Regions from separate parts of the Isoptericola sp. NPDC056618 genome, predicted to be linked through region 1. Evidence: riboswitches for the same ligand, from Rfam matches in the RefSeq annotation. Region 1 holds a riboswitch; each other region holds the start of a gene.

Region 1 (5,531 bases):
CATCCCCGGTGCGGTCGGCGCGTTCGCCGGCGCGACCTTCCTCTCATGGCTGTCGACCGAGATCGCCAAGCCGCTGATGTCGATCCTGCTGCTGGGGCTGGGCCTGTACGTGCTGCTGCGCTTCACGCTCCGCGGGCTGCGCACGGACCGCCTCGGGCAGCCGCTCCGCAAGCGGTTCCTCACCCCGCTCGGCCTGGTCGCCGGGTTCATGGACGCCACGGGCGGCGGCGGCTGGGGGCCGGTGGGCACGCCCGCCATCCTGGCGAGCGGCCGCATGGAGCCCCGCAAGGTGATCGGCTCGATCGACACCAGCGAGTTCTTCGTGGCCGTCGCCGCGAGCCTCGGCTTCCTCTTCGGCCTCGGGACCGCGGGCATCAACCCGACCTGGGCCCTGGCGCTGCTCATCGGCGGCCTGATCGCCGCGCCGATCGCCGCATGGCTCGTCCGCCTGGTGCCGCCGCGCGTCCTCGGATCCGCCGTCGGCGGGATCATCGTGCTCACCAACGTCCGCACCCTGCTGAGCCTCGATGAGTTCCCCGTGAGCGACGGCGTGCGGGGTCTCGTCCTCGGGCTCATCGCGGTCGGCTGGGCCGCCGCCGTCACCTACTCGTTCCGCGAGCACCGCAAGGCGGTCGCGGCGGAGCGGGCCGAGGCGGCGGGCGAGCACCCCGAGGCCGCTGCGACGACGGTCGCCTGACGCCTGCCCCGGCACGGCCGGGGCCACCGACGACACCACCGCCACCGCACGTCACCCGCCGTGCGGTGGCGGTGTCGTGCCGTCCCGGTACCGTGGTGAGGCCAGGAGAACTGCGCGCCGGACCCAGCTGCACGGCACTGGGGGGTGAGCCTCGATGTCCAGCACGCCCAACGACACACCGCGCCGCGAGCTCGTCGCTCTCGCGGAGCTGCTGGGCGCCGGGAGCCAGCTGCTCGTCGGCCGGTACCGCGTCGACGTCGCCACGGGGGAGTGGTGGTGGTCGGACGAGGTCTTCCGGATCTTCGGTCGTGAGCCGGGCAAGATCGCGCCGGGACCGGAGGTGCTGCGCGCCCACCTGCACCCCGACGACCGCGAGCGGCTCTCCCGGACGGCGGTGGTCGCGCTCGGCACCGGGCGGCCGTTCTCGGGGGCGCACCGCGTCGTGGACGACCACGGGCGCACCCATACCGTCGTCGTGACCGGACAGGGGAGGCACGGGGCCGACGGCGCGTCGTCGCAGATCGTCGGCTACGTCATCGACGCGAGCCCGGTCGTGCGGGACGCGCTGGAGCGCGAGGCGCACAGGGCCGTGTCCCGAGCGTTCGTCGCGGCCGCGGCCGCCGAGCAGGCCAAGGGCGCCATCATGGCGGTGTGCGGCGTGGACGAGTCGGTCGCCACCGAGGTGCTCGCGGACGCCGGCGCGCAGGTCGGGATCTCCGCCCAGTCGGCGGGGGAGCAGGTGATGAAGGGGCTCGCGCGGCCCGTCGGGGACCGCGACGCCGCGCTCACGGCGGCGGAGGTGGTGCGGTCCGCCCCGCCGGCCCAGGACGCGGCGGACCGGCTCAGCCAGGCGCTCGCCACCGTGCGGCCGGTGGACCGGCCGCACGGTCACGACGCGCAGCTCGCCCGCCGGCGTCCGCGCGCGAGCCACTGACCCGCAGGGCGGGCCCGTCAGGAGCGGGGGATCAGCGGCCGGGCACGAACCGGGCCGCCGCGCGCACGGCGCCCTTGCGGGCGAGGCGCTTCGCGAGCACCGCGACCCCGCCCGAGACCGCCGCGAAGGTGACGGCCTGGATGATCGAGATCTCGTCGTCGTCCACGTTGGTGGGCGCCACGCTGCCCGTCGTCTTCTCCCAGACCACCCCGATCAGCTTCTGCGCGACCCATCCGGCGGCGATCGTCAGCACCACCGTGCCGACCTTCACGCCCAGCGGCTGCTCGGTGTCCGTCACGTGCTCTCCCTCGGTAGGTCCCGGCGCGGCCGCGGCATGACCGCGCGTCGTCTCGCGTGCGTCCGCGGCCGCCGGACGGCGTCACGGCACGTCAGGCACGTCACACCCCGAGGTCGAGGACTGCACCACGGTAGCGCGGCGTCGACGGGTAGGCTCGTGGTGATACGACAGGGGAGCGCCCACCGGCGCTGAGAGTGCGGACCGCCGCAGACCCTCGAACCTGATCCGGTTAGCACCGGTGGAGGAAGTCGGGAATCTCGTTCCCTGCGGACGGCCGCACCACGACGGTGCCGGGTGCCCGCAGGACCCCCTTCTCGCACCTTGAGGAGGACAGCATGAAGCTGACGACCACGGCCCGGACCACGGCGGCCGCCGCGGGCGTCGTCGCCCTGCTGCCGCTGCTGGCGGCGTGCGGCGGGGCGGCCCCGGACGACGCGAGCGGCGCGGCGTCGAGCACGGTCACGCTCGTGACCCACGACTCGTTCGCCGTCTCCGACGACGTCCTGGCCGCGTTCGAGAAGGAGTCCGGTCTCACCGTCGAGCAGGTGGCCCCGGGCGACGCGGGCACGCTGGTGAACCAGCTCGTGCTCACCAAGGACGCGCCGCTGGGCGACGTCGTGTTCGGCGTGGACAACACGTACGCGTCGCGGGCCGTCGACGCCGGGGTCTTCGAGGAGTACCAGCCGGCCGACCTCGCCCCGGAGGTCGCGGCCTACGCGCCCGACGACCTGGCGGGCACGCTGACGCCCGTCGACGTGGGCGACGTGTGCATGAACCTCGACGACGGCTGGTTCGCGAAGAACGGCGTCACGCCCCCGACGACGCTCGAGGACCTCGCGAAGCCGGAGTACGCGGACCTCACCGTCGTGACCAACCCGGCGACGTCGTCCCCCGGCCTCGCGTTCCTGCTCGCGACGATCGGCGCCTTCGGCACGGACGGCTGGGAGGCCTACTGGGCCGACCTGCGCGACAACGGCCTCAAGGTGGCAGAGAGCTGGGAGGACGCGTACTACGTGGACTTCTCCGGCGCCGGGGAGGGCGGGCAGCGACCGATCGCGCTGTCGTACGCGACGTCGCCCGCGTTCACCGTGAGCGACGACGGGAAGACCTCCGCCACGAGCGCGATGCTCGACACCTGCTTCCGGCAGGTCGAGTACGCGGGGGTGCTGTCCGGCGCCGAGAACCCCGAGGGCGCCAAGAAGCTCGTGGACTTCCTGACGAGCGCCGAGTTCCAGGCCGACGTGCCCGGCCAGATGTACATGTACCCCGCCGACCCGGACGTGGAGCTGCCCGCCGACTGGCAGCAGTTCGCGCCCCTGGCCGACGAGCCGTTCGAGGTGGCGCCCGCGGACGTCGCCGCGCACCGCGACGAGTGGATCGAGCAGTGGACGGCGACGGTCGTCGGCTGACGCGCCCCGTGCCCCGCGCCCCCCGCAGCACCGCCCGCCCGGCAGCACGGGCGGCGCGGTCGCGCGCCGAACGGTCGCGCGCCGAACGGTGGCGCGGAGACCGGTGGGGCGCGTGGCTCGGCTGGGGCGCCGCCGTCGCGCTCCCGCTGGGCTTCCTCGCGGTCTTCTTCGCGTGGCCGGTGGTGTCGCTCGTCCTGCAGGGGTTCTTCACCGAGACCGCGGCGGGGCGGGAGCTCGACCTGTCCGGCTTCGCCGAGGTGCTGTCCCAGGAGCGCACGTGGCGGATCGTCGGGCAGACGCTCGCCCAGGCGCTCACCGGCACGCTGCTGTCGGTGCTGCTGGGGCTGCCCGGAGCGTACGTGCTCTACCGGTGCCGGTTCCCCGGGCGCACTCTGGTGCGGGGCTTGGTGACGGTGCCGTTCGTGCTGCCCAGCGTCGTCGTCGGGGTCGCCTTCCGCGCGCTCTTCGCGCCCGGCGGGCCGCTCGGCTGGGCGCACCTGGAGGAGAGCTTCGCCGGCATCGTGCTGGCGCTGGTGTTCTTCAACTACGCGGTGGTGGTGCGGACCGTCGGCGGCATGTGGGAGCGGCTCGACCCGCGCGCCCAGCAGGCCGCCCGTGCGCTCGGCGCGACGCCCTGGCGCGCGTTCCGCACCGTGACGCTGCCCGCGCTCGGCCCGGCGATCGCGTCGGCCGCCGCGGTGGTGTTCCTCTTCTGCGCGACGGCGTTCGGCGTCGTCCTCGTCCTCGGTGGCCTGCGCTACGGCACGATCGAGACGGAGATCTGGACGCGCACCACCCAGTTCCTCGACCTGCGCTCGGCGGCGGTGCTGTCGGTGCTGCAGCTCGTCGTGGTGGCCGGCGCGCTGCTGGTCAGCTCCCGCGCCCGGGCGCGCCGGGAGCGGGCCCTGCACCTCACGAGCGACAGCGTGTCCACGCACCGGCTGCGGCTGCGCGCGGGCGCCGACGGCACGGACGTCGTGCCGGCGCTCGTCACCCTCGTCGTGGTCGCCTGGCTGCTCGTGCTGCCCATGGCGGGGCTCGTCACGCGGTCGCTGCGGGCTCCCGACGGCTCCTGGGGCCTCGACAACTACGCGGCCCTCGGCACCACCGGCGGGCGCAACGCCCTGACCGTCACGGTCTGGGAGGCGCTGGGCAACTCGCTGCGCACCGCCGCGTGGGCCGCGCTGATCGCCGTCGTCGTGGGCGGCCTCGTGGCGCTCGTCGTGTCGCGTCGCCCGCGGCGCGCGGGCCTGCGGCGCGCCGTCGGGGTGCTCGACGCCGCGTTCATGCTGCCCCTGGGCGTCTCCGCCGTGACGGTGGGCTTCGGCTTCCTCATCACGCTGGACAAGCCGCTCGGGCTCGACGTCGACCTGCGCACCTCCGGCGCGCTCGTCCCGATCGCGCAGGCCGTCGTCGCGATCCCGCTCGTGGTGCGCACGATGCTGCCGGTGCTGCGCGCCATCGACCCGCGGCTGCGCGAGGCGGCCGCCACGCTGGGCGCGCCGCCGGGGCGGGTGCTGCGGACCGTCGACGGCCCGCTGGGCGCGCGGTCGCTGGGGCTGGCGATCGGGTTCGCGTTCGCGGTCTCGCTCGGCGAGTTCGGCGCGACGTCGTTCCTCGCCCGCCCGGACACGGCCACGCTGCCTGTGGTGATCTACCGGCTGATCGGGCGGCCCGGGGCCGAGAACTACGGGATGGCGCTCGCGGCGTCCGTGGTGCTGGCCGTGCTCACCGCGACCGTCATGATGGTGGCCGAGCGCCTGCGCGGCGACCGGCCGGGAGGAGAGTTCTGATGGAGCAGGGCCAGACGACGGGGCTCGCCGTGCGCGACGCCGTCGTGCGGTACGGCGCCACGCGCCGCCGACCGGGGTCGGTCGCGGTCGACGGGGTGTCGCTCGACGTCGCCGCCGGCGAGATCGTCGCGCTGCTCGGCCCGAGCGGCTGCGGCAAGTCGTCGCTGCTGCGCGCCGTCGCCGGGCTGGAGCCGCTCTCGGGCGGCGCCGTGGCGTTCGACGGCGCGGACCTCGCGGGGGTGCCCGTGCACCGCCGGAACTTCGGCCTGCTCTTCCAGGACGGCCAGCTCTTCCCGCACCGGGACGTCGGCCGCAACGTGGCCTACGGGCTCGAGACGCAGGGCGTGCCCCGCGCGGAGCGGGCCGCGCGCGTCGCGGAGCTGCTCGCCGACGTCGGCCT
Region 2 (5,531 bases), on a different contig from region 1:
CGATCCGCCGCGAGGGCAAGGCGCAGGCGCGGTGGGTGCTGCTCGACTTCGGCGAGGTCGTCGTCCACGTGCAGCACGCCGAGGACCGCGTGTACTACGCGCTCGAGCGCCTGTGGAAGGACTGCCCGGCGGTCGAGCTGCCGGAGGACGCGCGCGGCGGCGACGGCGCGGCGGCCGCCGCCGAGTACGGCGACGGCGGGGGCGACGGAGCGATCCGGCTCGCGGGCGACGAGCGGTGACGGCCGGCACCGTCGTCCTGCTGCGGCACGCCCGCACCGCCTACAACGCCTCCCTGCGGCTGCAGGGGCAGATCGACATCCCGCTCGACGAGGTCGGGCGCTGGCAGGCCGCGGAGGGCGGCTCCGCGCTCGCGTCGTCGCACCGTGCGACGCGCATCGTGTCGTCCGACCTGGGCCGCGCCGTCGAGACGGCGAACGCCTACGCGGACGCGCTCGGCGGGGAGCCCCTGGTCACGGACGAGCGCCTGCGCGAGCGCGGCTTCGGCGACTGGGAGGGCCTCACGGGCGCCGAGCTGCAGGAGCGCTGGCCCGAGGAGTACGCGGCCTGGCGCCTCGGCGCCGAACCCGTGGGCGCGGGGGCCGAGACGAAGGCGGCGGTCGCGCAGCGCATGGCCGAGGCCGTGGCCGAGCACGCCGCGGACCTGGACGACGACGCGACGCTCGTCGTCGTGTCGCACGGGGCCGCCATCTCGCTGGCGGTGACGGCGCTGCTCGGGCTCGACCCGACCACCTGGCGCGGGCTGTCGGGCATGCACAACGTGCACTGGTCGCACCTGCACCGTGCGGGGGAGGGGGCCGTGCCGGCCTGGCGCCTCGTGGCGCACAACGTGGGCGCGGGGTACCCCCTGGACCGCTGGCAGGCGGGGCCGGACTGGAATTTGGAACCTGGCCCGAAGTCTGCCTAAGATATCGACGTTCCGAGGGGCGCAAGCCCGGAGGAACACACCGAATCAGACGAATCGCCTGGCCGTCCGCGGTCGCGAGAGTCGGTTCTCGGGGCTGTGGCGCAGCTGGTAGCGCACCTGCATGGCATGCAGGGGGTCAGGGGTTCGAGTCCCCTCAGCTCCACCCCGACGAGAAGGCCCGGAACCTCATGGTTCCGGGCCTTCTTGCGTGACCAGGGGTTTCACGGTGCGGGACGCCCTTGCGCCGTCGCCGTGGTCGCCTAGGGTCGGACCTGCGGCCGCGTCGTCGGCCGCCACATCTGAAGACACCCATGACAGGGGAGCGCCGTCGAAGGGGCGCTGAGAGTGCGGGCACAGCCGCAGACCCTTGGAACCTGCTCCGGTTAGCACCGGCGAAGGGAGTTACCTGGAATGTCCGCGCCCACTGTCCTGCGCAGCCCGTCCCTGCGGTACCGCACCGTCGACCTCGTCACCGTGGCCATGCTCGGCGTGGCCGTCGGTGTCGTCTTCTGGGGCTGGACCCAGCTCTACCACCTGCTCTCCGCCGGGCTGGCCGTCGCCTTCCCGCCGGCCACCGGGCTGCTCGGGGGCGGCTGGCTGCTCGGCGGCGTGCTGGGCGGCCTCATCGTCCGCCGCCCGGGCGCGGCGCTGCTCACCGAGGTCGTCGCCGCGAGCGTCGAGGCACTGCTCGGCGCCGGCTGGGGCTTCTCGGCGATCGTCTCCGGCGTCGTCCAGGGGTTCGGCGCCGAGCTCGTGCTCGCCCTGTTCCTCTACCGCCGGTTCGGCACCGCCGTCGCGGCCCTGGCGGGTGCGACGGCGGGCGCGTGCGGCGCCGTCTACGAGTGGTTCGCCTACTACCCGGACTGGGCGTGGGGCTTCCGGCTGGCGTACCTGGGCCTCTTCGCGCTGTCCGGCGCGCTGCTCGCGGGCCTGGGAGGCGCGGCGCTCGTGCGCGCCCTCGCGCGGGCCGGCGTGCTCGACGCGTTCGGGCCGGGGCGCGACCTCGCCGACCGCGGCGACGGTCGTGCCGCCGATCGCGCCCGGGCCTGACGGCGTGGCGCGCGACGACGTCCGGGCGCTCGTGCGGGGGCTGAGCTGGCGGCCCACCGGGCGCCGGGCCCCGACGATCGAGGGCCTCGACCTCGCCGTCGGCGCGGGGGAGTGCGTCGGCCTGGTCGGGCCGAGCGGGGCGGGCAAGTCGACCGTGCTGCACGCCCTGGCGGGGGTCCTGGGGGACCCGCTGCCCGGTGACCTGTCCGGCACCGTCCACGTGGACGGCGGGGTGGGGCTCGTGCCGCAGGACCCGGGCTCCGCGGTCGTCGCGGCCCGGATCGGCCGGGACGCCGCCTTCGGCCCCGAGAACTCCGGCCTGCCGCGGGAGGAGATCTGGCGTCGGGCCCGGGAGGCTCTCGACCGGGTCGGGCTGCGGTACCCGCCCGACCGGCCGACGTCGGCCCTCTCGGGCGGCGAGCTGCAGCGGCTCGCGCTCGCGGGGGCGCTGGCGAGCGCTCCGGGCCTGCTGCTCCTGGACGAGCCGACCGCGATGCTCGACCCCGCCGCCGCGGCCGAGGTCCGCGCCGCCGTCGTCGGCGCGCTGGAGGGTACGGACACCGCCCTCGTGGTGGTCGACCACCACGTCGGGCCGTGGCTCGAGCACCTGGACCGCCTCGTGGTGCTCGGGCCGGGGGGCCGGGTCACGCACGACGTCGCGCCCGCCGCGCTGCGCGACGGCGCGGCCGGCCCGCGCGGCGACCTGACGCGCGCCGGCGTCTGGCTGCCCGGGGTGGCGGCGCCCGCCCCGCTGCCCGTCCCGGCCGCGCTGGTCGCGCCGGACGACGCCGGGCCGGAGGTCTCGGTCGACGCCCTCGAGGTCGACCTGACGACGCGCGGCCTGCGCGGCCGTACCACCACGCGGGCGCTCGACGGCGTGGCCGCGCGACTGCCTGCGGGGCGCCTCACGGCCGTCACGGGGCCCTCGGGGGCAGGGAAGTCCACGCTCGTCGCCACCCTCGCGGGGCACCTGCGGCCGACCGGCGGCGAGGTGCGGGGCGTCCCGGGGCGTACCGCCCCCTCGCGAGACCTTGCACGGTCGTGCGGCTGGGTGCCGCAGCACCCGGAGCACGGCCTGCTCGCCCTGCGCGTGCGGGACGAGGTGGAGCTCACCGGAAGCCGCCTCGGAGTCCCGGTGGACGTGGACGAGGTGCTCGCGCTGCTGCGCCTGGACCACCTCGCCGACGCGCACCCGTTCCGGCTGTCCGGCGGCGAGCAGCGGCGGCTCGCGCTGGCGGCCGCGCTCGCGCACCGGCCGGGGCTCGTGCTGCTCGACGAGCCGACCGTCGGCCAGGACCGGGGGACCTGGGCGGCGGTGGCCGGGTGGGCCACCGCCGCCGCCCGGCACGGCGCCACCGTCGCGGCCAGTACCCACGACGCGCACCTCGTCGCCCTCGCCGGGCACCAGGTGCGGCTCGGCGGCGCGGCACGGGAGCGACAGGCGGTGGCGGCATGACCGGCGTGCTGGGGCGCGTGAACGCCCTCGTGCTCGTGGCGCTCGGGCTGCTCGGGCTGGTCGCCTCCCTGGGCGTCCGGGACGTCGCGAGCGCCGGCGTCGCGCTGGGCGCCTGCCTGGCTTTCGGGCTGGTGCTCCTGCCGCGCGGGGCCGGCGCGCCGGCCCGGTACCTCGCGGTCGTGGTCGCCGTCGCGTCGGTGGCTTGGTCCACCTGGCTGCTCGGCGGCCGCGACCCGGTGGAGGCCGCCGTCGCGGGGGCCCGCATCGCGGTGCTCGCGCTGCCGGGCGTGGCCCTCGCCCCGCTCGTCGACCCGAGCGCGCTGGCCGACCAGCTGGGCCAACGGCTGCGCCTGCCGGCGCGCTTCGTCGTCGGGGTCGCCGCGGCGCTGCAGCGGTTCGAGCGGCTCGGTGCGGTGTGGGAGCAGGCGTCGCGGGCCCGCCGGTCGCGCGGCGTCGGGCCCGGTCGGGGCCCGCTCTCGCGGGCCCGCCACGCGGCGTCCGTGACGTTCGCCGTCCTGGCCGCCACCCTGCGCGACGCGGCCGCCATGTCCGTCGCGATGGACGCCCGCGGCTTCGCCTCCGCCCACCACCGCACCTGGGCGGAGCCGGCGGCATGGACCCGCACCGACACCGTCGTGCTCGCTTGCGGCACGCTCGTCGCGGCGCTGCCGTTCGCCGTCCTCGTCGGGTAGCGGTCGCGCGGTAGGCGCCGCCCAGGAGCCGCGGGGCGCAGAATGGGCAGCGGGAGGTGCTCGATGGCCCGCCAGGTGCACGACTTCGACGCCCTGTACGCCGCCGATGCCCCGCCGCCGTGGGAGATCGGCCGCCCGCAGCCGGCGCTCCTGGCGCTCGTGCGGCGGTCGGTGCTCGCCGACCCGGTGCTCGACGTCGGGTGCGGCACGGGCGTGCTGGCGCTCGCCGTCGCCCGGGCGGGCCACCGGGTGGTGGGCGTGGACGCCGCGGCGCACGCGATCTCCCGCGCGCGGGAGCGGGCCGCTGGGGCGATCCTCGACCCGCCGGGCGAGGTGCGCTTCGACGTCGCGGACGCGCGCCGGCTCGACCGCCTGGGCCTCCGGCCGCGGACCGTCCTCGACTCGGGGCTGCTGCACACCCTGGACGACGCCGGCCGCGCGGCCTACGTGGCGGGGCTGGAGGCGATCTGCCCGTCCGACGCGCTCGTCGCCGTGCTCGCGATGTCCGTGGACGCCGGGCTGGGCTGGGGCACGACCGCCGACCGGCTGCGCGCGGCGTTCGAGGCGCCCGCGTGGTCGGCCACGGTGATCTCGGACGCCGAGATCGCCGCGCGCACCGCGGGGGAGGAGGTCAGCCTGCCGGCGCTGCTCCTCACGACGAGGCGCGCGTGACGAGACGTCGGTGAACGGACGGGCCTCGGTCAGGCCCCGTGCGATAGGAAGGGTGCGTGCCCTCCCCGCCCCTCTTCCCGTTCCGCAGCGTCGTCCTCGGGGCGTTCCTCCCCACCCTGGTGCTGGAGATCGGCATCGGCGCGCTGCTGCCGGTCGTGGCGGTCACCGCCACCGGCCGCGGCGCGACCCTCACGGTCGCCGGGCTCGTGGCCGCGCTGCTGCCGCTCGGCAAGATCGCGTTCGACCTGCCGGCCGGTGCCCTCTCCCAGCGCCTCGGCGACCGGGTGGCGATGCTGGTGGCCGGCAGTGTCGCCGTCGTGGCGTTCACGACGATCGCGCTGTCCTCGGCGCTGTGGGGCCTGGCGCTGGGCGTGCTCGCCCTCGGCGCGGCGAACGCCGTCTTCAACCTCGCCCGGCAGGCGTACCTCACGGAGATCACGCCGCCGCTGCGTCGGGCGCGGGTCATGTCGACGCTCGCGGGGGTGCACCGCATCGGGCTGTTCCTGGGGCCGTTCGCGGGCGCCGCGGTGATCGCGGCGACCTCGCTGCACGGAGCGTTCTGGCTGGGCACCGGCTCGGCCTTGGTGGCGGTGCTGGTGATCGCCCTGGTGCGGCCGGAGCCGCGGGCCGACGCCCCGCTGCCGCGGCCCGCCGGCGGGCCGCGCGTGTCCATCGCCGCGGTCGCGCGCGAGCACCGCCAGCTGTTCGCGACCCTCGGCGTCGCCATCCTGCTCGT
Region 3 (5,531 bases), on a different contig from region 1:
GCGCCGGCGAGCACGACGACGCCGCCCGCGATGCCGAGCACCACGACCAGCTCGGAGGTGTCGCCGCCGCCCGCGTCCGCGGCGGCCGACGCGCCCTCCGTGGTGCCGTCGGACGCCTCGTCCGTGCCCCCGGCCGGGGCGCACGGCGTCGCGCCCGCCGGCGGGGCCGCCTCGGTCCCGGCGGGCGGGTCGTAGGTGAACGAGAACTCCCCGCTGGTGGGGTGCCCGTCGGCCGACACGATCCGCCAGCCCACCGTGTACTCGCCGCCCTCGCCCAGCGCGACGGGGACGGACACGGTGCGGTCCTGCGTCGTCGGGCACCCGGCCGCGTGGTCCGTGCCGTCGGCGTCCGTCACGGTGACCACCGTGCTGGAGCCCTCGCCGGACAGGTCGAGCACCACGTCGTCGAACGTCACGTCGACCGACTCGGGCGGCTCGGTCACGGTCGTCCCCGAGGCGGGCGACGTCCCGACGACGACGTTGTGGGCGCTCGCGGGCCCCGCCGCACCGACGACACCGGCCGCGCCGAGGCCCAGGGCGAGCGCGAACGACCCGGCCGCGGCGAGGGCGCGTCGCGCGGCTGTGCGGCCGTCCGGCGCGCTCACCGCTGCTCCGTGCCGGCGGCGCCGGCGGCGCCGGCGGCGCCGGTGGCCCGTGCGCGCGTCCGGGCGAGGGCGATCACGCCGGTGACGGCGCCGACCAGCCCGAGCCCGAGGCCCGCGGCGCCGAGCGCGAGCGGGAGGGTGCCGGAGCCGTCGTCCTCGGCCGCCGCATCCGTGTGCGCGTCCGTGCCGGCGTCGCCGGCGCCGGCCGCCGACGCCGCGCCGTGGCCGCCGTCCTCGGCGGCCGGGACGACCTGCAGGACGGGGGCCGGGAGCTCGGGCTCCGCGTCGCCGGACGCCTCCTGGTCCCAGGCGACGACCTCGCCGTCGGAGTAGGTCTGGGTGGCGGGGAGGACGATCTCCTCCACGCCGTCCGGGACGGCGCCGGCCGACACGGTGAACCGGAGGAACTCGCCCGGCGCGATGCCGGCGTCGGCGTCGTCGGCGGTCCACTCGATGCTCGCCGGCGCCTCGGTGACGGTGGTGCCGTGCACCTCGACGGGCTCGGGCAGGGGCGCCTGGGTGACCTTCGCGGTCCAGCCCGGCACGGGCTCGACGGACACGCTGGTGAAGGGGGTGTCGGTGGGCAGGTCGACCTGCACCGCGGTGGTCGAGGCCTCGGCGGACTCGTTCGGGACCTTGAAGGTGAGGGTGGCGTACGACCCGGCCTCGGCCGCGTCGGGGGTCACGGTCACGTGCGCCGACGCGGCGGTCGCGCCGAGCACGAGGGCGGGGAGGGCGAGCGCGGCCGCGCCGGCGAGGCGACGCGGGCGGAGGGCAGGGGTGGTCCTGGACATGGGTTCTTCTGCTCCTGGCTGTCAGGTGTGTCAGTCGGTCGTGGGACGGCGAGGGACCCGCCCCCGTCCGACGACGGACCAGGGCAGGGTCAGGCGGCGCGCGCGAGGGCGCCCGGGAGCAGCAGCGGGGGCCCGCGTGGGGGCGTGCGCCGGCGGACGCGGGCCGGGTGGGGGCGCCAGGTGCGCCCGACGACGACGGCGTGCTCGCGGACCACCGGAAGCGCCCGCGGCTCCTGCACGAGGAGCGCGACGTGCCGCAGGTGCCCCACCACGGTGAGGGCCGCCCGGTCGCCCGCCGCGAGCAGCAGGGCGGTGAGCAGCACCGCGGCGGCGTGCGCGGCGAGCATCCAGGTCGTCGTCCCGGCGTCGCCCGCGTGGTGCAGCAGCCCGCCGCCCGTCGCGGGCGCGAGGGAGCCCGGGCCCATGGCGTGGAGCGCGTGGCCGTCCGGGGTGGCGCCCGGGGTCGCGAGCGGAGCCGAGGGAGCACCCGTGCCCGCCGCGCCGAGCACGGACAACGTCGTGTGCTGCACGAACTGCAGCGCGACCATCGCCGGCAGGAGGCGAGGGAGGGTCAGACGGCGGCGCGCGGTCCACACCGCGAGCGGCGCCGTGAGCGCCGCGACGACGAGCCAGGCGAGGGGTGCCGCGGGGAGCGCGCCGCCGGCCAGGAGATGGGCGGCGGCCGCGATGCTGAGCGTCGTGCCGGCGACGAGGAGCTCGCGCACACGACGGACGACCACGGGCACCCCCGCACCCTACCGCGGCGTCGGCCGGGACCTGCAGCCCCGCCCCGGGCGGCCGTTCGGGCGACGGCGGAGCCGGCCACGACACACCGCGCGGGACGCCGGACCCGCCGGGGCCGTCCTGGGCTACGGTGGGCGCCACGACACGGGGTGCGTCCCGACCGGTCATCGCCGCGACTTCGTCACGGCCGGCCGGCGGGCGCTGAGAACACACCCGTCGAACCTGATCTAGCTCGTACTAGCGAAGGGATGTCGACATGAGTGCGCGCGCACCTGAAGACAGCTCCGCCGGCCGCGCCGGCACCACCACCCCTGCTCACGCCGCCCCCGCTCCCGTCTCGTCGCCGACGACGGCGCCGCGGACGGGCAGCAGGCCCCGGGTCCTGGCGGTCGCCGGGTCCGACCCGTCCGGCGGCGCCGGCATCCAGGCGGACCTCAAGTCGATCGCGGCCGCGGGCGGCTACGGGATGGCCGCCGTCACGGCCCTGACCGTGCAGAACACCCGCGGCGTGCGTGACGTGCACGTGCCGCCCGCCGCATTCCTGGCCGCGCAGCTCGACGCCGTCGCCGACGACGTGGCCGTCGACGCCGTGAAGATCGGGATGCTCGCCTCGGCCCCGGTGGCCCGGGCGGTGGCCGCGTGGCTCGACGGGCTGGCGCGTGCCGCATCCCACCCGTCCGGGCCGTCCGGCGCGACCGCGCGCCCCGCCGTCGTCCTGGACCCGGTCATGGTGGCGACCAGCGGGGACCGGCTGCTCGACCCGGCGGCCGAGGACGCCGTGCGGGACCTGCTCGGCCGGGTGGACGTCGTGACGCCGAACCTGCCCGAGCTCGCGGTCCTCGCGCAGGAGCCCCCCGCCGCGGACTGGCCCGCCGCCCTCGAGCAGGCGCGACGGCTGGCCGCCCGGCACGGGGTCCTGGTGGTGGCGAAGGGCGGCCACCTCCTCGCGCGGTCAGAGGCGAGGGACGTGGGCGCCCCGGACGCCCTCGTCGGTCCGCGGGGCGTGCTCGTGGAGCTCGCCGGCCCTCGACTGACCAGCACCTCCACCCACGGCACCGGCTGCTCGCTGTCCAGCGGGCTGGCCGCCCGGTACGCGCGCACGGGCGACTGGGCGGAGGCGCTGCGCGGCACGAAGGCCTGGCTGACCGCGGCGATCCGGGCGGGGGAGGCCCTGCGCGTCGGCGGCGGGAACGGTCCCGTCGACCACCTGGTGGGGCTGCGCGCGGGCGGCGCGGAACCCCAGGCGGCGTCCTGTGCGGCCCGTGCGTCCGGGGCGGGCGCGGAGGACGTCGTCGCCCGGTGGTGGGACGACGCCGCGGACGTGCGCGCCGCGATCGACGACCTGGCGTTCGTCCGGTCGCTGGGCGACGGGACCCTCGACGCCGACCACTTCCGCGCCTACCTGGAGCAGGACGCGCTCTACCTGCGCGACTACGCGCGCTGCCTCGCCCGGGCGAGCGAGCTCGCGCCCACGCGGGCCGAGCAGGCGTTCTGGGCCGGTGGCGCGCACGGCGCCCTGGTGACGGAGCTCGACCTCCACACGCGCTGGCTGGGCGGGGAGCCGCAGGACGTGCCCGCCAGCGCCACGACGGCCGCCTACCTCGACCACCTGCGCGCGGCCGGCGACGACTACGTGACCCTCGTGGCCGCCGTCCTGCCCTGCTACTGGATCTATCAGGACGTGGGGGAGCGGCTGGCCGCGCGCAACCACGCGGGCCACCCGTACGCGGCGTGGCTGGGCACCTACGCCGACGACGCGTTCGCGGACGCGACGCGGGAGGCCGTCGCGATCCTGCGCCGCGCCGCCGCGGCGTCCGACGCGTCCACCCGGGACCGGATGGCGGCGGCGTTCCGCGCGGCGTGCGAGCACGAGCTGGCGTTCTTCGACCAGACGGGCCTCCCCGGCACGACGGGCACCTCAGGCACAGCAGGCACAGCGGGCAGGGGAGGCACGACCGAGGGCGTCGACGGGCGCCCCGCCGATCGCGTCGCGGTGGGCTGACCGCGGCCGGCCGGATCCCCGTCGTGGGGCCCGTCGCGGGACCCGCCGTCCTGCCCGACGGCGGGATCCCGCGGCGGTAAGCGGTGTCCCGGTTCGGGGACCCACCGCGTGATCGGGGCAAGCGTGTCGGAGGCGAGTGAGAGAATGAGTGTGATGCCCGACACGAAGCGCACTTCGCGCAGCCGCAGCCGAGGCGCACGCCGCGCCGATCCCTCCGACAGTCCCAGGAGGAGCCCCGCCTCCTCCGCTCCCCGACGTCCCGCTGCGCCCGGCACCCCGCCGGGTCGCGCCGAGGGGCCGCCCGGCCCGCCGGGCGCCGGCCCTGCGGCGGCCGTCGCCCCTGCGGGCTCCGAGCTCTCCACGTTCGCGTCCGTGCGCCGGCTCTACCCGTACGTCCGGCCCGCGTTGCCGCGCATGGTCGGGGGCCTCTTCTCGGCGCTCGGCGCGAGCCTCGCCGCGCTGGCGATCCCGCGCGTGCTGCAGGCCCTCGTCGAGGGCCCGCTCGCGGAGGGCGCCGCCGCCCACGACCTCGGCGCCCTCGTGGTGCCGGTCCTCCTGGTGCTCGTGCTGGGGGTCGCGGAGGCCGGGTTCGTCCTGCTGCGCCGCAACCTCGTGATGTACCCCGGCACGCGGGTCGAGGCCGAGCTGCGGATGGCGCTGTTCCGCCACCTGCAGGACCTGCCCGTCGCGTTCCACGACCGGTGGCCCGGGGGGCAGCTGCTGAGCCGGATCATGGGCGACCTCGGCCTGCTGCGCCGCTGGCTGGTCTTCGGCGTCCTGCAGCTCGTCGTCAGCATCGTGACGATCGTGGTCGGCGTGGGCATCCTGCTGGCCACCGCCGGCTGGCTCGGCCTCGTGTACCTCGCGGGCGCGATCCCGGTGACGGTCATCGCGTTCCGCTTCTCGCGGCGGTACCGCGTCATCGCGCGCCTGTCGCAGGACCAGTCGGGCGACCTCGCCACGACGGTCGAGGAGTCCGTGCACGGCATCCGCGTGCTCAAGGCGTTCGGCCGCGGGCGCGACGCCCTCGACTCGTTCACCGACCAGGCGGAGGAGCTGCGTCGCACGGAGATCCGCAAGGCGGGCAACCAGGCCACCGTCACCACGTCGCTGCAGCTCATCCCCGAGGTCACGCTGGCCGTCTGCCTCGTGCTCGGCACGGTGCTCGCCGCCCAGGGGCAGATCACCGTCGGCAGCCTCGTCGCCTTCTTCCTGACGACGGCCGTGATCAACGGCCCCGTGGTCGACCTCGGCATGACCCTGTCGATGACGCTCAACGCGCGCACCGCCGTCGACCGCTTCTTCGAGGTGATGGAGACCCCGAACCCGCTGGCCGACCCGGCCGACCCCGTCGAGCCCGGCCCGGCGCGAGGCCACGTCGAGCTC
Region 4 (5,531 bases), on a different contig from region 1:
CCGTGGTCCACGTGCACGCAGGTGAGCTGGTCGCCGACGGCGCGCTGCACCAGCGCGGCGGCGACGGCGGAGTCCACGCCGCCGGACAGGGCGCAGATGACGCGCGCGTCGCCGACCTGCGCGCGGATCGCGGCGACCTGGTCGGCGATGACGTTGCCCGCGGTCCAGTCGGGGGCGAGCCCCGCGCCCTCGTAGAGGAACTTCTCCAGCACGGCCTGGCCGTGCGCGGAGTGCTTGACCTCGGGGTGCCACTGCACGCCGTACAGCCGGCGGCCGGTGTCCTCGAACGCGGCGACGGGCGAGCCGGACGACGTCGCGAGCACCGCGAAGCCCTCGGGCGCGGCGTGCACGGAGTCGCCGTGGCTCATCCAGGTGGTCTGGTGGTCGGGGGTGCCCGCCAGCAGCACGCCGGACTCGCACACCTCGACCTCGGTGCCGCCGTACTCCCGCTGCCCCGTCTGCGCGACGGTGCCGCCCAGCGCCTGCGCCATCGCCTGGAAGCCGTAGCAGATGCCGAGCACCGGCACGCCGGCCTCGAACAGCGCCGGGTCCACGAACGGCGCGCCGGTGGCGTACACCGACGACGGGCCGCCCGACAGGATGATGGCCGCCGGGTTCTTGGCGAGCATCTGCTCGGTGGTGAACGTGTGCGGCACGATCTCGGAGTAGACGCGGGCCTCGCGCACGCGGCGCGCGATGAGCTGCGCGTACTGGGCGCCGAAGTCGACGACGAGGACCGGACGCGGCGTGGGCGCCAGGTCGGCGGTGGTGGGGGTGTCGGTGGCGGGAGACGTCACCGAGCCATCGTAGCCGCCGGACGGTACCGCTCCCGGGCCTGTCCCACGGGTCACGCGGTGGGGTAGGTCACCTCGCGCGGCGGTCCGGCCCGGACCGTCAGCCCAGCCGCTCCCGCAGCTCTCGCGCGGCCCGCTCGGCGTCCGGCGCCTGCGTGATCGCCCGTACGACGACGACGCGCGACGCTCCGGCGTCGAGCACGGCGTCGAGGCGCTCCGCGGCGACGCCGCCGATGGCGAACCACGGCGTCGCCGGGCGGGTGGCGGCGACCTCGCGCAGCAGGTCGAGCCCGACGGCCGCGCGGCCGGGCTTGGTGGGCGTGGCCCACAGGGGGCCGACGCAGAAGTAGTCGACGTCCGGGTCGGCCTCCGCCGCGGCGGCCTGGTCCGCGGAGTGCGTGGACCGGCCCAGCACCGGAGCCGGCCCGAGCAGCGACCGCACGGCGGGCACCGGGAGGTCGCGCTGCCCCATGTGCACCACGGGCGTCCCGGTGAGCTGCGCGACGTCGGCCCGGTCGTTCACCGCCCAGAGCGCGCCGTGCTCCGCGGCGACGCGGGCGACCACCTCCTGCAGCTCGAGCTCGCGCGCGACGTCGAGCGTCTTGTCCCGCAGCTGCACGACGTCGACGCCGCCCGCGAGCGCCCCGTGCAGGAAGTCCTCCAGGTCGCCGCGCTCCTCGCGGGCGTCGGTGCACAGGTACAGGCGGGCGTCGGCGAGGCGGGCGCGGGTCGCGTCGGGAGCGGTCTCCGGGGCGGCACCGTGGTCGGGCGCGGTCGTGGTCACGCCGGTCAGGGTAACCACGGCCCGGGTTACAGTGGCCGCGCACGGGAGCCCCGCTCGGGGCTGAGAGGGCGTAGGAGCCGACCGTCGAACCTGATCTGGGTCATGCCAGCGAAGGGAGCGCACATGCCCACGCCCAGCAGCCCGTCCGGCACCCCGTCCGATGTCGTCGTCGTGGGCGGCGGGATCGTCGGCCTCGCCGTCGCCTGGCGCGCCGCCGCGAGCGGGCTGTCCGTCACCGTGCTCGACCCGTCGCCCGGCGAGGGCGCCACCCGCGCCGCGGCGGGGATGCTCGCGGCCGTCAGCGAGTCCGACTTCGGCGAGCGGGAGCTCGCCCGCCTCAACGTCGCGTCGGCGGCCCGCTGGCCCGACTTCGCCGCCCGCCTGGCCGCGGCGACCGGGCGCGACGTCCCCCTGCTGCGCGCCGGGTCGCTCGCCGTCGCGTACGACGCCGACGACCTCGCGCTGCTGCGCCGGGTCCTGGCGCTGCACCGGGAGTGGGGTCTCGCCTCCGCCGAGGTCTCGGTGGCCGCCGCGCGGCGGCGCGAGCCGTACCTCGGGCCGCGGCTCGCCGGGGCGGCCGTCGTCGAGGGCGACCTCGCCGTGGACCCGCGGGGGGCGCACGCGGCGCTCGTCCAGGCGCTCGGCGGCGCCCTCGTGCGCCGCACGGCGGTGCGGCTCGAGCGCGACGGCGCGGGCCGCGTCGTCGCGGTGCACGACGACGGGGGCGCGCGCCACGCCGCGGGCGCGGTCGTCCTCGCGACCGGCGCGGACGCGACGGCGGCCCTGCTCGACGGCGTCCCCGACCTGCGCGTCCCGGTGCGGCCGGTCAAGGGCGTGACGCTGCGCCTGGACGCCGGCCCGGAGCTGGCGCTGGAGCACGTGGTGCGCGGCACGGTGCAGGGGCGGCCGGTGTACGTCGTGCCACGGGGCCCGGGCACGGGCGCGGGCCCCGGCACCGGCACCGGCACCGGCACCGGGCCAGGGCACCGGGAGATCGTCGTCGGCGCCACCAGCGAGGAGCGCCCCGACGACCGCCGCGCCGAGGCAGGCGGCGTGTTCGCGCTGCTGCGCGACGCCCGCGCGCTCGTGCCCGGCATCGACGAGGCCGCGCTGGTCGACGTCACGCCGCGCGCCCGCCCGGCCACCCCCGACAACCTGCCGCTCGTCGGCGCCACCGGCGTCCCCGGCCTGCTCGCCGCCGTCGGGCACGGACGCAACGGGGTGCTGCTCGCCCCGCTCACCGCCGACGCGGTCGTGGCCGAGCTGACCGGAGCGCCTCCCCCCGACCCGGCGCTGTCCGCCGCGGACCCGCGCCGCTTCGCGCCCGCCGACCCTCTCCCCGAAGGAGCCGCCCGATGACCGCCACCCCCGCCACCCGCACCGCCGTCGTGAACGGCGAGGCCTACCCGCTCGACGGGCCGCACGGCGACGGCGTCGAGGCCGTCGTCGCGGCCCTCGTGCCCGCGTTCGTCGCCGACGGGTCCGTCCAGGGCATCGCCGTCGCCGTGAACGACGCCGTCGTCCCCCGCGGCCTGTGGGCCGGTACCCGGATCTCGCCCGGCGACCGGGTCGAGATCGTCACCGCCGTCCAGGGCGGCTGACCACGAAGCCTGACCAGGAAGCACGGAGGAAGCATGACCAGCACGCACGCCGCGGCCACGTCCCGCCCGCTCGCGCACCCTCTCGTCGACCCCCTCGTGGTCGCCGGCACGGAGATCGGCTCGCGCCTCGTCATGGGCACGGGCGGCGCGTCGAACCTCATGACGCTCGAGGACGCGCTGGTCGCGTCGGGCACCGGGCTCACCACGGTGGCGATGCGCCGCGTCGCGGTGCGCCCGGGCGGCGCGGGCGCCGAGGACGGCGGCATCTGGGGGCTGCTGGAGCGGCTCGGCATCCGCGCCCTGCCCAACACGGCGGGCTGCTTCTCGGTCGCCGAGGCCGTGCTCACCGCCCAGCTCGCGCGCGAGGCGTGCGGCACCGACTGGGTCAAGCTCGAGGTCGTCGCCGACGACGTCACCCTGCTGCCCGACCCGATCGGCCTCGTCGAGGCGGCCGACCGGCTCGTGCGCGACGGGTTCGTCGTCCTGCCGTACACGAACGACGACCCGATCCTCGCGCGCCGGCTGGAGGACGTCGGGTGCGCCGCCGTCATGCCGCTCGGCGCCCCCATCGGCACCGGCCTGGGCGTGCTCAACCCGCGCAACATCGAGGCGATCGCGAGCGCCGCGCGCGTGCCCGTCGTCCTCGACGCCGGGGTGGGCACGGCGTCCGACGCCGCCCTCGCGATGGAGCTCGGCTGCGACGGCGTGCTGCTCGCGACCGCCGTCACCCGTGCCGCCGACCCGGTCCGCATGGCGCACGCCATGCGCCTCGCCGTCGAGTCCGGCCGCCTCGCCGCCGGGGCCGGCCGCATCCCGCGCCGCGAGGGCGCGCTGGCCAGCTCCTCCCCCGACGGCCGCCTCGACCTCGCCCTCTGACGCCGAGGTGGTACCGGACCTGCCGAGGTAGTACTCACGGACCGCCACCTCGACGAGGCTCGTACTACCTCGGCGGGTCGGGTACTACCTCGCGGGTCCTCGTACTACCTCGGCAGGTCCGGTACCACCTCGCGGTCAGATGGCGAGGAGCAGGGCGGGGGCGCCGCCCTCGACGGAGCGGGCGTCGACGCCGGCGGCGCGCGCGACGTCGGCCACGCGGGCCGAGCGGGCGCCGGCGGCGCAGACGAGGAGCACCGGGCGGTCGGCAGGCAGCGCGGAGATCGCCGCCGCGGCGCCGTCTCCCCCGCCGAGGAAGCCGCCGCTCGGCGACACCGTCGCGCCGGCGACCGGCAGCGCCTGCACCTCCCAGTCCTCGCGGACGTCGACGAGCGCCACGGGCGCGTCGCCGGCGAGCAGTGCCGCGGCGTCGACGGCGCTCATGCTGGCGGGGCCGAGCCCACCGCCCGTCGTGCCCGTGCCGGCGTCCGCCGTGCCGCCGACCGGGGCGGGCAGGCCGCAGAACGCGGCGTACGCGGCGTCGTCGGCGAGCAGCTCGGCGACGGGCTCGCGCGTGGGGTCGGGGCGGACGGCGAGCTGGCGCCACGAGAGCTCGAGCGCGTCGTAGACGGCGATGCGGCCGAGCAGCGTGGTGCCCGCGCCGGTGATCAGCTTGACCGTCTCGGTCGCCATGACCGAGCCGACGGTGCCGCACAGGGCGCCGAGCACGCCGCCGGTGGCGCAGTCGGGCACGGTGCCCGGCGGCGGGGGCACCGGGAAGACGTCGCGGTAGGTGACGCCGCGCTCGCGGGCGCCGTCGTCCAGCACCGGCGCTCCCCAGAAGACGGCGACCTGGCCGTCGAACTGGTGGATGGCGCCCCACACGACGGGCACGCCGAGGATCTCGGCCGCGTCGGAGACGAGGTAGCGGGTCGGGAAGTTGTCAGCCCCGTCGAGCACGACGTCGTACCCGCCCACGATCTCCAGCACGTTCTCGGGGGTGAGCCGCACGGGGTGGGTCACGACCTCGACGTCGGGCGCGAGGTCGGCGAGCCGGTCGCGCGCCGACTCGACCTTGGGCCGGCCGAGGTCGGCCGTGCCGTGCACCACCTGGCGCTGCAGGTTGGAGAGGTCGACGACGTCGTCGTCCACGACGCCGAGCGTGCCCACCCCGGCGGCCGCGAGGTACTGCAGGGCCGGGCTGCCGAGGCCCCCCGCCCCCACGACGAGCACGCGCGCGGCGGCGAGCCGGCGCTGCCCCTCCGGCCCGACGCCGGGCAGCGGCAGGTGCCGGGCGTACCGGGCGAGGCGCGCGGCGTCGAGCTCCGGGCCGGGTGCGACGAGGGGGGCGAGCGACGTCATGCCGCGTACCGCTCCTCGAGCGCCGCGAGCTTGGCGTCGGCGTCGGCGTGCACGCGCTTCTCGAGGACGAACGACATCACCGGCACGACGCCGGCGAACACCATGGTGGCGAGGCGG

The links. A riboswitch is a leader RNA that binds a small molecule or an ion and turns the genes downstream of it on or off. The one in region 1 is predicted to bind thiamine pyrophosphate.
Region 2: linked by a shared signal. The riboswitch ahead of ACFQ8T_RS06060 (ECF transporter S component) and the one ahead of ACFQ8T_RS07420 (thiamine ABC transporter substrate binding subunit) in region 1 are both predicted to bind thiamine pyrophosphate.
Region 3: linked by a shared signal. The riboswitch ahead of ACFQ8T_RS05565 (bifunctional hydroxymethylpyrimidine kinase/phosphomethylpyrimidine kinase) and the one ahead of ACFQ8T_RS07420 (thiamine ABC transporter substrate binding subunit) in region 1 are both predicted to bind thiamine pyrophosphate.
Region 4: linked by a shared signal. The riboswitch ahead of ACFQ8T_RS16195 (FAD-dependent oxidoreductase) and the one ahead of ACFQ8T_RS07420 (thiamine ABC transporter substrate binding subunit) in region 1 are both predicted to bind thiamine pyrophosphate.

What each region holds. Positions count from the first base shown of each region.
Region 1 is NZ_JBHTVZ010000004.1:2,220-7,750, forward strand. It holds gene ACFQ8T_RS07405 (sulfite exporter TauE/SafE family protein) at 1-697, shown strand, start outside; gene ACFQ8T_RS07410 (PAS domain-containing protein) at 852-1,631, shown strand; gene ACFQ8T_RS07415 (DUF4235 domain-containing protein) at 1,663-1,929, opposite strand; TPP riboswitch at 2,089-2,193, shown strand; gene ACFQ8T_RS07420 (thiamine ABC transporter substrate binding subunit) at 2,265-3,338, shown strand; gene ACFQ8T_RS07425 (ABC transporter permease) at 3,347-5,131, shown strand; gene ACFQ8T_RS07430 (ABC transporter ATP-binding protein) at 5,131-5,531, shown strand, end outside.
Region 2 is NZ_JBHTVZ010000003.1:35,383-40,913, reverse strand. It holds gene rsfS (ribosome silencing factor) at 1-239, shown strand, start outside; gene ACFQ8T_RS06070 (histidine phosphatase family protein) at 236-925, shown strand; tRNA gene ACFQ8T_RS06065 (tRNA-Ala) at 1,016-1,088, shown strand; TPP riboswitch at 1,232-1,343, shown strand; gene ACFQ8T_RS06060 (ECF transporter S component) at 1,337-1,975, shown strand; gene ACFQ8T_RS06055 (ATP-binding cassette domain-containing protein) at 1,950-3,431, shown strand; gene ACFQ8T_RS06050 (energy-coupling factor transporter transmembrane component T) at 3,428-4,123, shown strand; gene ACFQ8T_RS06045 (class I SAM-dependent methyltransferase) at 4,187-4,795, shown strand; gene ACFQ8T_RS06040 (MFS transporter) at 4,852-5,531, shown strand, end outside.
Region 3 is NZ_JBHTVZ010000002.1:532,219-537,749, reverse strand. It holds gene ACFQ8T_RS05580 (copper resistance protein CopC) at 1-605, opposite strand, end outside; gene ACFQ8T_RS05575 (YcnI family protein) at 602-1,399, opposite strand; gene ACFQ8T_RS05570 (hypothetical protein) at 1,489-2,145, opposite strand; TPP riboswitch at 2,279-2,409, shown strand; gene ACFQ8T_RS05565 (bifunctional hydroxymethylpyrimidine kinase/phosphomethylpyrimidine kinase) at 2,400-4,145, shown strand; gene ACFQ8T_RS05560 (ABC transporter ATP-binding protein) at 4,560-5,531, shown strand, end outside.
Region 4 is NZ_JBHTVZ010000014.1:108,044-113,574, reverse strand. It holds gene guaA (glutamine-hydrolyzing GMP synthase) at 1-797, opposite strand, end outside; gene thiE (thiamine phosphate synthase) at 895-1,578, opposite strand; TPP riboswitch at 1,610-1,712, shown strand; gene ACFQ8T_RS16195 (FAD-dependent oxidoreductase) at 1,702-2,937, shown strand; gene thiS (sulfur carrier protein ThiS) at 2,934-3,179, shown strand; gene ACFQ8T_RS16185 (thiazole synthase) at 3,213-4,055, shown strand; gene ACFQ8T_RS16180 (ThiF family adenylyltransferase) at 4,191-5,414, opposite strand; gene ACFQ8T_RS16175 (DUF3817 domain-containing protein) at 5,411-5,531, opposite strand, start outside.